Regions from separate parts of the Bradyrhizobium sp. Pa8 genome, predicted to be linked through region 4. Evidence: predicted binding sites of a transcription regulator. Region 4 holds the regulator's gene; each other region holds the start of a gene.

Region 1 (4,456 bases), 4.5 Mb from region 4:
TTTCGCCCACGGCGCGCTCTACATGATGGGCGCGTTCGTTGCCTATTTCCTGCTGAGCCTCGGCGGCATCAACTACTGGTGGGCGCTGCTGATCGCGCCGATCATCGTCGGCATCTTCGGCATGATCCTGGAACGGACCATGCTGCAATGGCTGACCGGGCTCGACCACCTCTACGGTCTGCTCCTGACCTTCGGCATCGCGCTGATCGTGCAGGGCGTGTTCCAGAACTATTTCGGCTCCTCCGGTCTGCCTTACGCCATTCCGGACCAGCTCAAGGGCGGCATGAATCTCGGCTTCATGTTCCTGCCGATCTATCGCGGCTGGGTCGTCATCTTCTCGCTGGTGGTGTGTATCGCCACCTGGTTCCTGATCGAGAAGACGCGGCTCGGTGCCTACCTGCGCGCCGCCACTGAGAATCCGACACTGGTCCGCGCCTTCGGCATCAACGTGCCGCGCATGATCACGCTGACCTACGGTCTTGGCGTTGGCCTTGCGGCGCTCGCGGGCGTGCTCTCGGCGCCGATCAACCAGGTGCGCCCCTTGATGGGCGCCGACCTCATCATCGTCGTGTTCGCGGTGGTCGTGATCGGCGGCATGGGATCGATCATGGGCTCCATCATCACCGGCTTTGCGCTCGGTGTGATCGAGGGCCTGACCAAGTATTTCTACCCCGAGGCCTCCAACACCGTCGTGTTCGTGCTGATGGTGCTGGTGCTCTTGGTGAAGCCAACGGGATTGACGGGAAGGGCGGCCTGATATGACAGCCTTGACAGACGACACTTTGCCGGTGACCCCGCGCGCCATTCGAGACGAGATGATCGTATTCGTCGTGATGGCACTGCTGCTGGCCGCAGTGCCATTCAGCGGCATCTACCCGTTCTTCGTGATGCAGGCGCTGTGCTTCGCGCTGCTTGCCTGTGCGTTCAACCTCCTGATCGGCTATGGCGGCTTGCTGTCGTTCGGCCACGCGATGTTCCTAGGCACCGCGGGCTACTGCAGCGCGCATGCGCTGAAGGTGTGGGCGCTGCCGCCGGAGCTCGGCATCCTCGTCGGAATCGTCGCGGCTTTCGGGCTCTCGCTCATTACTGGCTACATCTCGATCCGCCGCCAGGGCATCTACTTCTCGATGATCACGCTGGCGCTGTCGCAGCTGCTTTACTTCATCTACCTCCAGGCGCCATTCACCCATGGTGAGGACGGCATCCAGGGCATTCCGCAGGGGCGCATGTTCGGCGTGTTCGATCTCTCGAAGCCGACGGTGCTCTATTATGTCGTGCTGGTCGGCTTCCTCGCCGGCTTCCTGCTGATCTACCGCATCATCAACTCGCCGTTCGGCGAGGTGCTGAAGGCGATCCGCGAGAACGAGCCGCGCGCGATCTCGCTCGGCTACCGGACCGACCAGTACAAGTTCCTGGCGTTCGTCCTGTCGGGCACGCTGGCCGGCTTCGCCGGTTCGCTGAAAGTGTTCGTGGCGCAGAACGCCTCGCTCACCGATGTGCACTGGTCGATGTCGGGCGAGGTCGTGCTGATGACGTTGGTCGGCGGTCTCGGCACCATTTTCGGTCCCGTGGTCGGCGCCTTTGCGATCATCGCCATGCAGCAATATCTGGCAGGCTTCGGCCAGTGGGTGACGGTGATCCAGGGCTCGATCTTCGTGATCTGCGTGCTCACCTTCCGTGGTGGCGTCATCGGCGAAATCGCACATTACTTGCGGCGCTCGCTCTAAATCATTGATATCGCACCAATTTCATTGGGACGCGAATCCGGTGGATGATCCGACTCCACGGGCGTGAGATGACACGCGCGCGGAGCGGAAATGGTCTATGACAGTTTTGTGACGGCCTGTTCGGGCCGGGCCATTTCCAACCGGTAGCCTATCCCCATGATGCGATGGTTTCGCGCTTTCCTTCCCAAGGAAGAACGGTTCTTCGACCTGTTCGACCGCCATGCACAGACCGTGATCCAGGGCTCGATCGCGCTCCAGGGCATGCTCAACGGGGGCGAGGAGACGCCGGTCTACTGTCAGCGCGTCAACCAGTTCGAGAACGACGCCGACAACATCACCCGTGAGGTGCTGACGGCGGTGCGCCGTACCTTCATCACGCCGTTCGACCGCGGCGACATCAAGAACCTGATCACCTCGATGGACGACGCCATCGATCAGATGCAGCAGACGGCCAAGGCCGTGATGCTGTTCGAGGTCCGCACCTTCGAGCCGCCGATGCGGGAGATTGGCGGGCTCCTGATCGAATGCGCCAATCTCGTGGGGCGCGCGTTGCCGCTGATGCAGTCGATCGGCCCGAACGTCGCGATGCTGACCGCGATCACGGAAGAGCTGGGCAAGCTGGAGGGCCGGGTCGACGATCTCCATGACATCGGGCTGAAGGAGCTGTTTCTCAAGCACCGTGATGGCAGCGCGATGGATTTCATCGTCGGCGTCGAGATCTACGACCATCTCGAAAAGGTGGCCGACCGTTTCGACGACGTCGCGAACGAGATCAACAGCATCGTCATCGAGCAAGTTTAGGGCAGGGGTCGCGCCGTGGATGCTGCGCTCGGACTTCCTGTCCTCGTCGGCTTGATCGCCGTCGCGCTGCTGTTCGACTTCCTGAACGGCCTGCACGACGCCGCCAATTCGATCGCGACCATCGTGTCCACCCGCGTGCTGCGGCCGCAATTCGCGGTGCTCTGGGCCGCGTTCTTCAATTTCATCGCCTTCATGGTGTTCGGGCTGCATGTTGCCCAGACCATCGGCACCGGCATCATCGATCCCGCGGTGGTCGACGCCCAGGTGATCTTCGCGGCGCTCGTCGGCGCGATCGTCTGGAATCTCGTGACCTGGGGGCTCGGCATCCCATCTTCCTCCTCACATGCGCTGATCGGCGGTCTCGTCGGCGGCGGCATGGCCAAGGCGGGGATCTCGGCGGCTGTGTGGAGCGGCCTGTCCAAGGCGGTGCTTGCGATCGTGCTGTCGCCGCTGGTCGGTTTCCTGCTTGCGATGATGCTGGTCGCGATTGTGTCCTGGCTCTCGGTGCGCTCGACGCCGTTCGCGGTCGATCGTGCCTTCCGCATCCTGCAATTCGCCTCCGCCTCGCTCTATTCGCTGGGCCATGGCGGCAATGACGCCCAGAAGACCATGGGCATCATCGCCGTGCTGCTGTATTCGCAAGGGCATCTCGGCGGCGAATTCTCGGTGCCGTTCTGGGTGGTGCTGTCCTGCCAGGCCGCGATGGCGCTGGGCACGCTGATGGGCGGCTGGCGCATCGTCCGCACCATGGGCCTGCGCATCACCAAGCTGACGCCGATGCAGGGCTTTTGCGCCGAGACCGGCGGCGCCGCGACGCTGTTCATGGCGACCTTCCTCGGCGTTCCCGTCTCGACCACCCACACCATCACCGGCGCGATCGTCGGCGTCGGCGCGGCCCGCCGCGTCTCGGCGGTGCGCTGGAACGTCGCGAGCTCGATCGTCTATGCCTGGGTGATCACGATCCCGGCCTCGGCCATTGTCGCGGCGCTGACCTGGTGGGCGGTCCAGATTTTCGTCAGGTGACGAATTTCAGCCCAGCGATGCCGGCGACGATCAGCCCAATGCTGGCGAGGCGGAACGCCGTGGCCGGCTCGCCGAGCAGAATGATGCCAAGCGCGGCGGTACCGACCGCGCCGATGCCGGTCCAGACCGCATAGGCGGTTCCGACGGGCAGCGATTTGAGCGCGATTCCGAGCAGGATGACGCTGCCGGCCATCGCCACGAGCGTGATGACGGACGGAACAAGCTTGGTAAAACCCTCGGTGTATTTCAGGCCGATCGCCCAGGTAATCTCGAGAAGACCGGCGACGAACAGGATGCTCCAGGCCATGACGACCCTCCATTCAAGGCAGGGTCGTCCCCGCGGCGGATATGCTGATGAGGGGAGGCCGTCCTCCCCGAAAGCGGATATGGGGCTGGCCGTAGGGCTCCGCAATCACCACATGAGGCTTGATCAGGCCCATTTTCCCTGCCAAACGCTCCCGCCATGTCCGACATCGCCATATCAGCCGACTCGCCGGCCCGTTCCCCGCTTGCCACCGAAGTGGCGCGGCGGCGCACCTTCGCGATCATCTCCCACCCGGACGCGGGCAAAACCACGTTGACCGAGAAGCTGCTGTTGTTCGGCGGCGCCATCAATCTCGCCGGCCAGGTCAAGGCCAAGGGCGAGCGGCGCAACACCCGTTCGGACTGGATGAAGATCGAGCGCGAGCGCGGCATCTCGGTCGTGACCTCGGTCATGACCTTCGAGTTCGAGGGGCTTGTGTTCAACCTCCTGGACACGCCGGGCCACGAGGACTTTTCGGAGGACACCTACCGTACGCTCACGGCCGTCGACTCCGCCGTCATGGTGATCGACGCCGCCAAGGGCATCGAGGCGCGCACCCGAAAGCTGTTCGAGGTCTGCCGCCTGCGCGACATTCCGATCA
Region 2 (4,456 bases), 420 kb from region 4:
CCGCCATGTTGGTGCGCGACAGCGGCAGCAACGTATCCCAGAAGAAACGCAAGGGGCCGGCACCGTCGATGCGCGAGGCCTCCAGCAACTCGTCCGGCACGGTCATGAAGAACTGGCGGAACAGCAGCGTCGCGGTGGCCGACGCAATCAGCGGCAGCGCGAGGCCGGCATAGCTGTCGAGCATGTGCAGATCGGCAACGATCTTGTAGGTCGGGTAGATACGCACCTCGACCGGCAGCATCAACGTGATGAAGATGATCCAGAAGATCGCCATCCGGAACGGAAAGCGGAAATACACGATCGCATAGGCCGAGATGATCGAGATCGCGATCTTGCCGATCGCGATTGCCAGCGCCATCACCAGCGAGTTCAGCATCATGTTGCCGACGGGCTCGCGGGTCGAGCCGCTCGTGCCGACGAAGATGGTCTGGTAGTAGACCTCGAAGAAATGCCCACCCGGCAGCAGCGACATCTGCCCGTTCGCGATCAGCGCGTTGTCCTGGGTCGAGGCGACGATCGCGATGTAGACCGGGAATGCGACGATTGCGATCCCGATCCAGAGAATGGCGTGGGCGACGTAGCGCCGAAAGCCCTCTTCCTCGACCATCAGTAGGTCACCTTGCGTTCGACGAAGCGGAACTGGATTCCCGTCAGCACGATGACCATGACCATCAGGATCACCGATTGCGCCGCCGAGCTGCCGAGATTGCCGCCGAGCAGGCCGTCGGAATAGACCTTGTAGACCAGCGTGACCGTCGATGTACCGGGACCGCCGCGGGTCATGGTGTCGATGATGCCGAAGGTGTCGAAGAAGGCGTAGACGATGTTGACGACCAGCAGGAAGAAGATCGTGGGCGACAGCAGCGGGAAGGTCACGGTCCAGAACCGCCGCATCGGGCGGGCGCCGTCGATCGCGGCGGCCTCGAACACGCTTCGGGGGATGGCCTGCAGGCCGGCGAGGAAGAACAGGAAATTATAGGAGATCTGCTTCCAGGCGGCGGCGAGGATGATCAGCCCAGCCGCCTGGTTGCCGTCGAGCAGCGGATTCCAGTCGACGCCCAGGTTGCGCAGATAGCGCGACAGCACGCCGAGCGAAGGATGCAGCATGAAGATCCAGAGCACGCCGACGACGGGCGGCGCGACTGCATAGGGCCAGATCAGCAGCGTGCGGTACAGCATCGAGCCGCGCAGCGGCTTGTCGGCCATCACGGCGAGCAGCAGCGCGAACGACAGCGACGACACGGCGATCGCGAACGAGAAGAAGAAGGTCCGGACGATCGCCTCGAAATAGGCGGGGTCCTTGAACAGCTCGATGTAATTTTCGAACCAGACAAAGGTGCTCGAGAGACCGAAGGCATCCTGGAGCAGGAAGGACTGGATCACCGCCTGCAGGGCAGGCCAGTAGAAGAATATCAGGACGATCGCGAGCTGCGGCGCAACCAGCGCGTAGGGCAATAGCTTTGATTGGAAAATGGCTTGCTTTTGCATGATGTCAGCTGAGCGGCAGGCCGGCTTACCGGCCTGCCGCTCATCGCCTTACTTGACGGCGGTCTTTTCGAACTGACGCAGCATCGTGTTGCCGCGCTCGACGGCGGCGTCGAGCGCCTGCTTGGCGGTCTTCTTGCCGGCCAGCGCCTGCTCGATCTCTTCCGACCAGACGTCACGCAGCTGAACCATGTTGCCGAGACGCAAGCCGCGCGAATTCTCGGTCGGCTCCTTGTTGGTCAGTTCGAGCAGCGGGGTCTCGAGATAGGGCTGATCCTTGTAGAAACCTTCTTCCTTCGCCTTGGCGTAGGCCGCCTTGGTGATCGGCAGATAGCCCGAGGCCTTGTGGATGTAGACTTGGCGATCGGTGTCCGAGAGGAAGGTCAGGAATTTCGCGACGCCCTTGTATTCCTCGGCCGACTTGCCGCCCATGACCCAGAGCGAGGCGCCGCCGATGATCGAGTTCTGCGGCGCGCCCTTGGCGTCCGGATAATAAGGCATCGGCACGGCGGTGAAGTTGAACTTGGCCTGCGCCTTGACGTTGCCGAAGAACGCCGACGAGGTCAGGTAGATCGGGCATTCACCCGAGGTGAAGCGGCCTTCGCCGGTGTTGGTGCGGCCGGCATAGTCGTAGGTCTTGTTCTTCTGCAGCTCGACCAGGGTTTCGAGATGCTTGACCTGGAGCGGGCCGTTGAACTCCAGCACGGTGTCGAAGCCGTCGAGGCCGTTGGCCTTGCTGGCGAGCGGCACGTTGTGCCAGGCGGAGAGCTGCTCGAGATTGACCCAGGTGACCCAGGAGCCGGAGAAGCCGCAGGTGTCATGACCCGCAGCCTTCAGCTTCTTGGCGGCCTCGAACGTTTCGGGCCAGGTCTTGGGGATCTCGACGTTCGCCTTCTTGAGCTCGTCGAGGTTGACCCACATGACGGTCGACGACGAGTTGAACGGGAAGGACAGCATCTCGCCCTTCGAGGTCGAATAGTAGCCGGTGATGGCGGGCAGGTAGATCTTGGGGTCGAACTTCTCGCCGGCCTCGGCCATCAGCTTGTAGACGGGCTTTACGGCGCCGGTCGCCGCCATCATGGTCGCGGTGCCGACTTCGAACACCTGCATGATGTGCGGGGCGTTGCCGGCGCGGAACGCCGCGATGCCGGCGTTCATCGTATCGGGATAGTTGCCCTTGTAGGTCGGGATCACCTTGTAGTCGGTCTGCGAGGCGTTGAAGTCGGTGGCGAGCTTGACGATGACGTCGTTGTTGGCGCCGGTCATCGCGTGCCACCACTGGATTTCGGTCACGGCCAAGGCCGGCGATGCGCCCATGCCGATCGTGATTGCAACTGCGGCAGCCGCCCCAAAGTGTCGAAGAGCCATCAAGTAAACCTCCCTTGGCCGTCAAAAAGAAGCGCTTGCGCTAGCAGCGCCATATGACGTTCACATGACTGTGTAAGCGGGAGAAACGAAAGCAGCAAGCGCGGCCAAAAGGGAAGCCGTCAAATAGGCGAATGCCGAGCGCGCAGCCTCCTCCGTTCGCGGTGCACATGCGTGCCCGCGCCGCAGTGCGGCATTTGCTCGGGTGAAGCGGCGAGGGCGTTTAGCGCTTGCGCTCGGGGCCGCAGACGGTGCCCTGTTCGACCATCGCGTCGATCTCCGATTTGGAGTAGCCGAACTCGCCCAGCACCTCCTGGGAGTGCTGGCTGAATTTCGGCGGCAGGCGGCGCAGGCTCGGCTTGCTGCGATCGAGCCGGATCGGCGAGGCCACGCCCTTGTACCAGTCCTTCTCGATGACATCGCCGCGGGCGATCGTGTGCGCGTTGGTCAAGGCCTGGTCGATCTTCTGCACGGGACCGGCGGGCAGGCCGGCGGCGAGCAGGCGATTGCACAGCGGTTCGGCCTCGTGCTGGCTGAACACGGCGGCCAACTCGGCCCGCAGCGCCTCGCGATTGGCGATGCGGTCCCTGTTGCGGGCAAAACGCGGATCGGTGCCGAGCTCCGGCTTGCCGATCTCCTTGGCGAGCTTGCGGAAGGTGCCGTCATTGCCGACGCCGATGAAGATGTTGTCGGTCTTGGTCGGGAAGATCGCGTAAGGCACGAGGTTGGGATGCTCGTTGCCGGTGAGCGACGGCGGCTTGCCGTGCATGAAATAATTCGCGGTGTGCGGATGCATGATGGCAAGGCCGGTCTCGTAGAGCGTCGTCTCCAGGAACTGGCCCTGGCCCGAGCGCTGCCGCTCCGACAGCGCCATCAGGATGCCGATCGCCGCATAGAGGCCGGTAGTGATGTCGACCAGCGGCACGCCGATCCGCATCGGTCCGCTCTCGGGCGAACCGGTCGCCGCGATCATGCCGGTCATCGCCTGGATGATGGCGTCATAGCCGGGATTGCCGCCGCGCGGACCGTCGGCGCCGAAGCCGCAGATCCGGCAATGCACGAGCCGCGGGAATTTCTTGCTGAGCACATCGTTGCCGATGCCCCATTTCTCCAGCGTGCCCGGCTTGAAATTCTCGATCAGGACGTCGGCGGTCTCGAGCATCTTCAACAGCACGATGCGGCCCCCTTCGGAGGCGAGGTCGAGGCCGATCGAGCGCTTGTTGCGGTTGATGCCGATGAAATAGGCCGCGTCTTCCTCGTGGAACGGAGGGCCCCAGTCGCGCACCTCGTCGCCGGCGGGCGGCTCGACCTTGATCACGTCGGCGCCGTGGTCGGCGAGGATCTGGGTGCAGTAGGGACCGCCGAGCACGCGCGTGAGATCGATGACGCGCAGTCCGCTCATTGCGCCCAAAACGGCTTCAGTCATGCCTTCGCTTCCCTGTGTCGATCATTGATCACAGGCCTAGCGAGGTTTTTTTGCGCCAGCAATGGCTTGGTGCGTAGGGGCGTATGCGGTGCCGCCGTGCAATCCCGCGGCGTGGCAAAACAACAAAACAGAGGGAAGCGGCCGGCCCGAGGGGGATCTCGGGCCAGCCAATCCGCCGTT
Region 3 (4,456 bases), 4.4 Mb from region 4:
CCGGCGCGAGATGATCGGTGTTCTTCTGATCGAGGCGGTGGAACAGCACGCGCAGGCCGGTGAGCTGGCGATGCAACCTGACGCAGGTCCGGCGCAGCCGACCGAGATTGCGGCGCATCTCCGGCTTGGCGTCGTCGGCCAAAATCCGTTCCTCGATGTCGTCGACCTCCTGGCCGAGCTTGTCCGCCATCCGGTCCAGCGTGTCGGCGACCTCGTCGACAATCTTTTCCAGGAGATGGGCGACGTTATCGACGCGGTAGCCGCCTTCGAGCACGCGGCGCGTCGCATCGGCCGAGCACAGCGCCTGATGCCGGCCGCTGACGAGAAGATGCTCGGTCATGGCGAAACGCAGGAACGCGGTCTCTTCCGTCGCGCTGTCGATGTCGCGCACGAGATCGGAGAAGACGCCGTAGACGCAATGGTCGATGACGTGAAGCTGCTGGAAGGTGTCGTTGGACAGCAGGAGGTCGCGCGCGAGCGGCGGCAGCTGCGACGCCGCGATCCAGGGCCGTGCGCGCGCATCGGTCAGGTTGAAATGCAGCCAGAGCCGGCCGTCATGGCTGAACTCGATCGGCCGGTCGATCGGCAGCGCCTCGGCACTGCCGTCACCATGCAGCCGGAACGCCCAGACCAGGCCGGGAATCGCGGGCACGGAATCCGATATCGCGCTGACAAGCTTCGCCGGCTCAGCCATGGCCAACCCCAACCGTCAACAAATGCCCCGCTTCCGGATGATGGCTGACGGCATCTTCCGGACCTCTCACGGGTACTCAATTACGGCTTTGTTACAGTTTGATGATGGTGCCGCCTACTCCGCGGCCAGCCCCGTCGCCGCCACCGCCTCGGCCTCCTTGACGTAGTCGTGCACGACGCGGCCGAACGGCAGCGTGAGATCGGCGATGTAATGGTGCGCGCCCAGGCAGCGGCGAACCGGGAAATCCGCGACCGGCGCGTTGACATGCGGCACCAGATGCAGCCGGCCGGGCCCCATCCAGGAGCCCTTCGGCACGATGTCGATGAGGTTGATCGCGACGAGCTGACAGACTTCGAGACGGCCGTCGACGCCCGGGATCATCTTCAGATTGATCTGCGTCTTCGACAGCGTCGCACGGGTGCGATCGCCGTTGCCGGCCATGCTCTCGTGCTTGTAGCCCATCGTGCCCATGGCGACGAGCTGGCCGGCATATTCCAGCGTGCCCGTCAGCGTGTCCTTGACGATCTCGAGCTTGGGATGGGCGTATTTCTTGGGAAAGCCCCAGATCTCGCGGCCCGCCGCGATCGGCGGATCGTCGTCGAGATACATCTGCGAGACGAAATTGACCTCCTCGCCGTTGAGGCGCGCGGGGATGACGAGCCCGGATTCGGTGTAGCTGCCGAAGCCGGAGGAGTCCGGCATCTTGATCCATTCGTAATGCACGATCGGCTGGTCGATCGGCTCCAGCGGCTCAGGCAGGCCGGCGCGGATCAGCTCCGGATCGGTCTCGTAGGTGATGACGAGGAATTCCCGGTTGACGAAGCGATAGGGCCCGGCCGGATAGCTCGGCCCCGCCGCCGGCATGGACGGAAGTCTCAGCACGTCTTCCCTGCGCATCCTGATCTCCTGTGTGTGATGCCCGCCCGGCGGCGTCAGGCCTGGACCCGCAAATTGCTAGCCGCCGTCATTGACTGCGATGTGAAGGATTTCCGTCAGGCGCACGACCTCCCGCCATTCCCGCTGCGGTTGACCTGCATGCAGACGATGCATCGGCGCTGAAATTGTCATCACGCCGTCACTGCCGGACGCAATCGTTTGGTCCACGCTAGGAGGCCCCCATGGACGCCCGCACGTCGCAACCGGCTCATCAGACGCATCAGCCTCCCGCACGGGGCTGGCGCCCCGAACGCTGCGACCGCGTCGCGCTGGTGCTGCAAGGCGGCGGCGCACTCGGCGCCTACCAGGCCGGCGTCTACCAGGCGCTGCACGAAGCCGGCATCGAGCCCGACTGGGTCTGCGGCGTCTCGATCGGTGCAATCAATTCTGCCATCATCGCCGGCAACAAGCCGGAGAAGCGGCTGGAAGCGCTGCGCATCTTCTGGGAGCGCATCACCAACCGCAAGATCTGGCATTACACGCCCGACGGCGACATCTTCCGCCAGTGGCGCAATCTCACCAGTGCGTGGATGACGTCGGCGATGGGCCAGCCCGGCTTCTTCACCCCGCACCAGGTCAATCCCTGGTTCAGCCCGGTCGGCGCGCGCACCGCCACCAGCTATTACGACACGATGCCGCTGAAGGAGAGCCTGCTGGAGCTCGTCGACTTCGATCTCATCAACGAGAAGAAGGTCCGCTTCGCGGTCGGCGCGGTCAACGTGCTCTCGGGCAACTTCATCTATTTCGACAATTCCCATGACGAGATCGAGCCGGAGCACATCATGGCCTCCGGCGCCCTGCCCCCGGCGCTGCCGATGGTGCGGATCGGCACCGATCATTTCTGGGACGGCGGCATCGTCTCCAACACGCCGCTGCAGCATCTGCTCGACCAGGAGGATGCGCTCAACTCGCTGGTGTTCCAGGTCGACCTGTTCAGCGCGCGGGGCGTGCTGCCGCGCTCGATCCAGGACGTGATGGCCCGCCACAAGGACATCATGTATTCCTCGCGCACGCGCCACAACACCGACGTCTATCGCCGCACCCACAACCTCAAGGTTCTGCTCTACAAGGCACTGGCGAAAATCCCGGACGAGCAACTCTCCGACGAGGATCGCCAGCTCAAGGCGAGCCTGCGCAACATGCCCGAGATCGCGATCCTGCACCTGATCTACCAGCAGAAGGCCTATGAGGGCGACGCCAAGGACCACGAATTCTCGGGCACCTCGATGCGCGAGCACTGGACAAGCGGCTACGAGGACACCAAGCGCACGCTGAAGCGCCGCGACTGGATCAAGATGCCCGAGGAAGGCATGGGCCTCGTGGTGCACGACGTGCACCGGGAGACCGAGAGCGCGTAAAGCGCCGCGCGCGGGCTGCTCCAAACAAAAACTGCGAAAACAACCCCATGCACAGTAGCCGGGGCGTGGCGGATCAACGACTTACGCTTTCCCGAAGCAATTTGACTCGTCGGGCAAAACAGGAGCATGATGGCATCATTGCAAAATCGCACGATGCATCCGCTCTAGGCCGATCGCGCCACATGGTCAGATTGCGCCGCATCCCCTAAGTTGCGCGCGGAATGACGTTGGGAGGCTGGCTTGCGCGCCATCAGCGAAGCCGCTTACTTCTTCGACAGCGACAGATTATTCCCTCCGCAGGAGCCTTCGGGGCGAGCTTGCGGAGCGAAGCGGCGTGCTCCGCTCGATCTGCTCCAGTCGTTGCTTGAAACGCCAGAACGGTCGTCGCGGCAGGTTGCCGTTCGCGTCGGGCGGATTGTTATGAAGTTCTAACCGCAAAACGATCAAGCAAATCGCAGGAGATTCCATGTCCAAAGGAAAAGTGCTCGTCGTCGGCTCCAATGCCACCCGTATCGAGATCCAGGGCGGCGGCACCGGGCCGACCGGCCAATATCTCAACGAGACCGTCGTGCCCGCGATGGCCTTGGTCGATGCCGGTTACGAGGTGGTGCTGGCCACGCCGAACGGCAAGCAACCGTACATCGATCCCGCCTCCGATCATGCGGCCCATTTCGGCGGCGACGAGAAGGCCTACCGGCGGGGACGCGACTTCTTCGACAAGGACCCGGCGATGACCAACGTGCACACGTTGCGCGCGATCGTGGAGGAGGGATTGGACGGCTATGTCGCCGTCTTCGTTCCCGGCGGCCAGGGGCCGGTCGTCGACCTCATGCAGGATGCCGAGCTCGGCAAGATCCTGCGATATTTCCATGAACGGAAGAAGATCACCGCGCTGCTCTGCCACGGGCCGATCGCGACGCTGGCCGCCCTGCCCGACGCCAAGGCCTATCGCGCCGCCCTGATCGCCGGCGACAAGGCCAAGATCGCGGAGCTGGGCAAGGGCTGGCAATATGCGGGATACAAGATGACGGTGTTCACCGCCTCGGAAGAGATACCGATCGAGGAGCAGTTCCTGCACGGCAAGATCTACTTCACCATGCCGGACGCGCTGGGAGCTGCAGGTGCCGAGGTCAGCAGAAGCGCCGTCGATTTCGAGCCTTACGTGGTCGAGGACCGCGAGCTGATCACCGGCCAAAATCCGCGGTCCGACCATCCCATCGCGGCAAAGCTGATCGCAGCGCTCGACCGCGCCACCGTGGCGGCGTAAGCGTTCACCCCAATGTCATCCCGGCCTGGTGCGCAATTGCGCACAGGGGCCGGGAGGAAATCGGGACAGAAGCTTGCCTCAGCGGCATCCGGCTTCGACCGCGTTCCGTGAAACTAACAGGTCTTCTGCTGCAAGTGCTGCACGCAGGTGCAGGTCTTCGCCGCCGGATATTTCACGTCGTAATAGGGAAAACTCGACGTG
Region 4 (4,456 bases):
CGTTTCATCAACGACATCCTGCTTTCGGCGCCCTCGATCATCATCGGCCTGTTCATCTACGGCGCGGTAGTGGTGCCGATGCGCGGTTTCTCGGCGATCGCCGGCAGTCTTGCGCTCGCCGTCATCGTCATTCCGGTGGTGCTGCGTACGACCGAGGACATGCTGCTGCTGGTGCCGAACGCGCTGCGCGAGGCGGCGTCCGCGCTCGGCCTGCCGCGCTCGCTGGTGATCAAGCGCATCGCTTATCGCGCCGCGCGCTCCGGCCTCATCACCGGCGTGATGCTGGCCACCGCCCGCGTCGCCGGCGAGACCGCGCCGCTGCTTTTCACCGCGCTGTCGAACCAGTTCTTCAGCCTCGGCCTGAACAAGACGATGGCGAACCTGCCGGTTACCATCAACAACTTCGTGCAGAGCCCCTACGCCTACTGGAAGCAGCTCGCTTGGAGCGGCGCCTTGCTGATCACTTTGACCGTGCTTGCCCTGAACATTGGCGCGCGCATTCTTAGCGCCGAGAGGACTGCAAAATGAGCGAAATGTCTGTTTCCGTCAGTACGCCCGCCGTTCAGCACGGCTCGCAGCCGCTGCCCGAGGCGCCCGCCAAGGTGACGGTTCGCAACCTCAACTTCTACTATGGCGAGCACCACGCGCTGAAGAACATCAATCTGGCGCTCGGCACCAACCGCGTCACGGCGTTCATCGGCCCGTCGGGCTGCGGCAAGTCCACCCTGCTGCGCATCTTCAACCGGATGTACGACCTCTATCCGGGCCAGCGCGTCACGGGTCAGCTCATGCTCGACCAGACCAACATCCTCGACCCCAAGCTGGACCTCAATCTGCTGCGCGCCCGCGTCGGCATGGTGTTCCAGAAGCCGACGCCGTTCCCGATGACGATCTACGAGAACATTGCCTTCGGCATCCGTCTCTACGAGAAGATCTCGAAGTCCGAGATGGACGACCGCGTCGAGAAGGCGCTGCGCGGCGGCGCGCTGTGGAACGAGGTCAAGGACAAGCTCAACGCCTCCGGCCTGTCGCTCTCCGGCGGCCAGCAGCAACGCCTCTGCATCGCCCGCACGGTCGCGGTGCGGCCCGAGGTGATCTTGTTCGACGAGCCCTGCTCGGCGCTCGACCCGATCTCGACCGCCAAGGTCGAGGAGCTGATCCAGGAGCTGTCCGAGAACTACACGATCGCGATCGTCACCCACAACATGCAGCAGGCGGCGCGCGTCTCCGACAAGACCGCCTTCATGTATCTCGGCGAGCTGATCGAGTTCGACGACACCAGCAAGATCTTCACGTCGCCGACCGACCGGCGCACGCAGGATTACATCACCGGCCGGTTCGGCTGAGGAGACGGAACATGGGTTCTGAACATACCGCAAAGGCCTTCGACACCGACCTCCAGGAGCTCACGCGCCTGGTCGCCGAGATGGGCGGCATCGCCGAGCGCATGATCGTCGACTCCGTCGACGCGCTGATCCGCCGCGACGTCGCGCTCGGCCAGCGCGTCGTGACCATCGACGCCGAGCTCGATGCGCTTCAGAAGAAGATCGAGGAGCGCGCCGTGCTCACCATCGCGCGCCGCCAGCCGATGGCGGTCGATCTGCGCGAGATCGTCGGCGCCATGCGCGTCGCGACCGATCTCGAGCGGATCGGCGACCTCGCCAAGAATATGGGCAAACGCGTCGCGGCGCTGGAGACCGATTTCCATCCGCTCAAGCTGTTCCGCGGCCTGGAGCACATGACCGACCTCGTGCAGCAGCAGGTCAAGTCGGTGCTGGACGCCTATGCCGCGCACGATCTGCCGGCGGCGATGGCGGTGTGGAAGGGCGACGAGGAAGTCGATGCCATCTGCACCTCGCTGTTCCGCGAGCTTCTCACCTACATGATGGAGGATCCACGCAACATCTCGTTCTGCATCCACCTGATGTTCTGCGCCAAGAACATCGAGCGCATCGGTGACCACGCCACCAACATTGCCGAGACCGTGTTCTACATGATCGAGGGCCACGCGATCACCGACAAGCGGCCGAAGGGCGACATGACGACCTTCGCCACGACGGTCCCGAACACTTAAGGAGCGACGACACCATGGGCGCACGCATTATGGTGGTTGAGGACGAGGAAGCTCTCACCGAGCTTCTCCGCTACAACCTCGAAGGCGACGGCTATGACGTCGAGACGGTGATGCGCGGCGACGATGCCGACACCCGCCTCAAGGAGCACATCCCTGATTTGATCGTGCTCGACTGGATGCTGCCGGGCCTTTCCGGCATCGAGCTGTGCCGGCGGCTGCGCACCCGGCCCGAGACCAAGCAGCTCCCGATTATCATGCTCACCGCGCGCGGCGAGGAGAGCGAGCGGGTGCGGGGTCTTGCGACCGGCGCCGACGACTACATCGTCAAGCCGTTCTCGGTGCCGGAGCTGCTGGCACGCGTGAAGGGCCTGCTCAGGCGCGCCAGCCCGGAGCGGCTCGCCACCGTGCTCGCCTATGGCGACATCGAGCTCGACCGCGACAAGCGCCGCGTGGCGCGCTCGGGCCGGCCGATCGATCTCGGTCCGACCGAATATCGCCTGCTGGAGTTCTTCCTGGAGCATCCCGGCCGCGTATTCTCGCGCGAGCAGCTGCTCGACAGCGTCTGGGGTCGTGACATCTACATCGACGAGCGCACCGTCGACGTCCATATCGGCCGCCTGCGCAAGCTGCTCAATCTCGGCCGCGAGCAGGACCCGATCCGCACCGTCCGCGGCGCGGGCTACGCACTGGACGATCGCTTTGCGAAGGCGGAGCAGGCGTAAGCTTTAGCGGGTGTTGGTTTTAGCGAGCTGCGGCTCAGCCGTCGTCCCGGGGCGCGCGCAGCGCGAGCCCGGGACCCATAACCACAGGACGTGGTTTGGCGAAGACTCGAAGTGACCATCTCGCGCAACAACTGCGCCCTGTGGTTATGGATCCCCGCGTTCGCGGGGATGACACCGAGTCATTGGAGCCGTCATCGCGTGACGGCGCCGTCTTGGCAATCAGTGAATTCCGATAACTCAGCGCGGACCCGGCTTCGCCGGCGCGCGCCGGCGATCGGCCGCGGGCTGATACGCCACGCGCGAGTGCTGGGCGCAGTAGGGCAGGCCTGAGAGCGCCTTGCCGCCGCAGAAGAAGAAATCCGGGCTCGAGGGATCGCCGACCGGCCAGTGGCAGGTGGCCTCGTTCAGCTCCAGCAGCGACAGCCGCTGGCTCATCGGCACGACGTTGTCGTAGGTGACCGGTTCGGCCTCGACCTCGACTTCGAAGGCCTGCGCCAGCGCGGTGTTGCCGCGTGCGATCGGCCGGGTCACCCGCATCATGTGCTGGGCGGGGCGCGCCTTGCGCGGCCGGGGCGCTGCCGATGAAGGGCTCTTGGCGCGGCCCGACAGGCCGAGCCGGTGCACTTTGCCGATCACGGCATTGCGGGTCACATTGCCGAGTTCAGCGGCGATCTGGCTGGCCGAAAGTCCGGCCTCCCAGAGCTTTTTCAGCTGCTCGACGCGATCATCCGACCAGGTCAAAACGGTCATTGCACCCTTTCCTTCGCCGGCGCCTGCCATCCTGGCGGCCGCACGGCGAATGCCTAAGCTTCGAAAAACCCGTGCCGCCAGAATCCCTTAAGGCTCGCCGGGCGCACCAGATGCGCCCGAACGCTTACGCCGGTACATGAGGACTTAGAGGATCAGAACTGCTGCACGAGATGTCGTATCTGACAAGCCAAACGCTACAATATGGCGTGACTCACGCGCAAGAGTCCGCCGACTCGCTTCCACATGTTCCGTGGCGGAAACACGCAAAATCGCCACCGCAAGACTACGGATTCTGCGTTTCGCGAGGCTTTCCGGGCGGCATTGACACCGGTTTCACCAGGCATAAGATAGTCGGGCGTGCCGCCCTTAAAAGGCGGCACGTTTCGTTTTCCGGGCCGGTCAATGGTGCGTTGCGCAATGCACGCTCACGCCGTCCGCAACATTCAAGTGATCGTCATGACTAACAGCGCAGCGCCGCATTTGCTCCCCGTTTTCGCCAGGTCCGACCTCGGTTTCGAGCGCGGCGAAGGCTGCTGGCTGATTGCGACCAACGGCGATCGCTATCTCGATTTCACCTCGGGCGTGGCGGTGAATGCGCTCGGCCATGCTCATCCTGCGTTGGTCAAGGCGTTGCAGGAGCAGGCCACCAAACTCTGGCACATGTCGAACCTGTTCCAGAGCCCGGACGGCGAGAAGCTTGCCGCGCGTCTGTGCAACGAAAGCTTCGCGGACTTCGTGTTCTTCTGCAATTCCGGCGCTGAAGCGCTGGAAGGTGTGATCAAGCTGGTCCGCCATCATCACTTCTCGAAGGGTCATCCGGAACGTTACCGCATCATCACCTTCGAAGGCGCCTTCCACGGCCGCACGCTGGCAACGCTCGCCGCGACCGGATCGGCAAAATATCTCGAGG

What was found. Region 4 encodes PhoB, which activates phosphate uptake and scavenging genes when phosphate is short. Its sites were predicted from a motif close to TGTCATNNANCTGTCAT; they were not measured.
Region 1: the regulator PhoB is predicted to act here: its motif matches at 1,825-1,841, upstream of ACKWRH_RS18805 (DUF47 domain-containing protein).
Region 2: the regulator PhoB is predicted to act here: its motif matches at 2,907-2,923, upstream of ugpB (sn-glycerol-3-phosphate ABC transporter substrate-binding protein UgpB).
Region 3: the regulator PhoB is predicted to act here: its motif matches at 1,757-1,773, upstream of ACKWRH_RS18225 (acetoacetate decarboxylase).

Annotation. Positions count from the first base shown of each region.
Region 1 covers NZ_CP176767.1:4,186,556-4,191,011, forward strand. Annotated here, with positions in the region: gene ACKWRH_RS18795 (branched-chain amino acid ABC transporter permease) at 1-757, shown strand, start outside; gene ACKWRH_RS18800 (branched-chain amino acid ABC transporter permease) at 759-1,727, shown strand; gene ACKWRH_RS18805 (DUF47 domain-containing protein) at 1,884-2,528, shown strand; gene ACKWRH_RS18810 (inorganic phosphate transporter) at 2,544-3,551, shown strand; gene sugE (quaternary ammonium compound efflux SMR transporter SugE) at 3,544-3,858, opposite strand; gene ACKWRH_RS18820 (peptide chain release factor 3) at 4,015-4,456, shown strand, end outside.
Region 2 covers NZ_CP176767.1:119,582-124,037, reverse strand. Annotated here, with positions in the region: gene ugpE (sn-glycerol-3-phosphate ABC transporter permease UgpE) at 1-607, opposite strand, end outside; gene ugpA (sn-glycerol-3-phosphate ABC transporter permease UgpA) at 607-1,488, opposite strand; gene ugpB (sn-glycerol-3-phosphate ABC transporter substrate-binding protein UgpB) at 1,537-2,853, opposite strand; gene ACKWRH_RS00520 (CaiB/BaiF CoA transferase family protein) at 3,074-4,276, opposite strand.
Region 3 covers NZ_CP176767.1:4,078,913-4,083,368, reverse strand. Annotated here, with positions in the region: gene ACKWRH_RS18230 (transporter) at 1-694, opposite strand, end outside; gene ACKWRH_RS18225 (acetoacetate decarboxylase) at 809-1,591, opposite strand; gene ACKWRH_RS18220 (patatin-like phospholipase family protein) at 1,813-2,988, shown strand; gene ACKWRH_RS18215 (type 1 glutamine amidotransferase domain-containing protein) at 3,455-4,255, shown strand; gene ACKWRH_RS18210 (TadE/TadG family type IV pilus assembly protein) at 4,369-4,456, opposite strand, start outside.
Region 4 covers NZ_CP176767.1:9,242,710-9,247,165, reverse strand. Annotated here, with positions in the region: gene pstA (phosphate ABC transporter permease PstA) at 1-528, shown strand, start outside; gene pstB (phosphate ABC transporter ATP-binding protein PstB) at 525-1,346, shown strand; gene phoU (phosphate signaling complex protein PhoU) at 1,358-2,074, shown strand; gene phoB (phosphate regulon transcriptional regulator PhoB) at 2,089-2,796, shown strand; gene ACKWRH_RS43915 (GcrA family cell cycle regulator) at 3,034-3,546, opposite strand; gene ACKWRH_RS43910 (aspartate aminotransferase family protein) at 4,003-4,456, shown strand, end outside.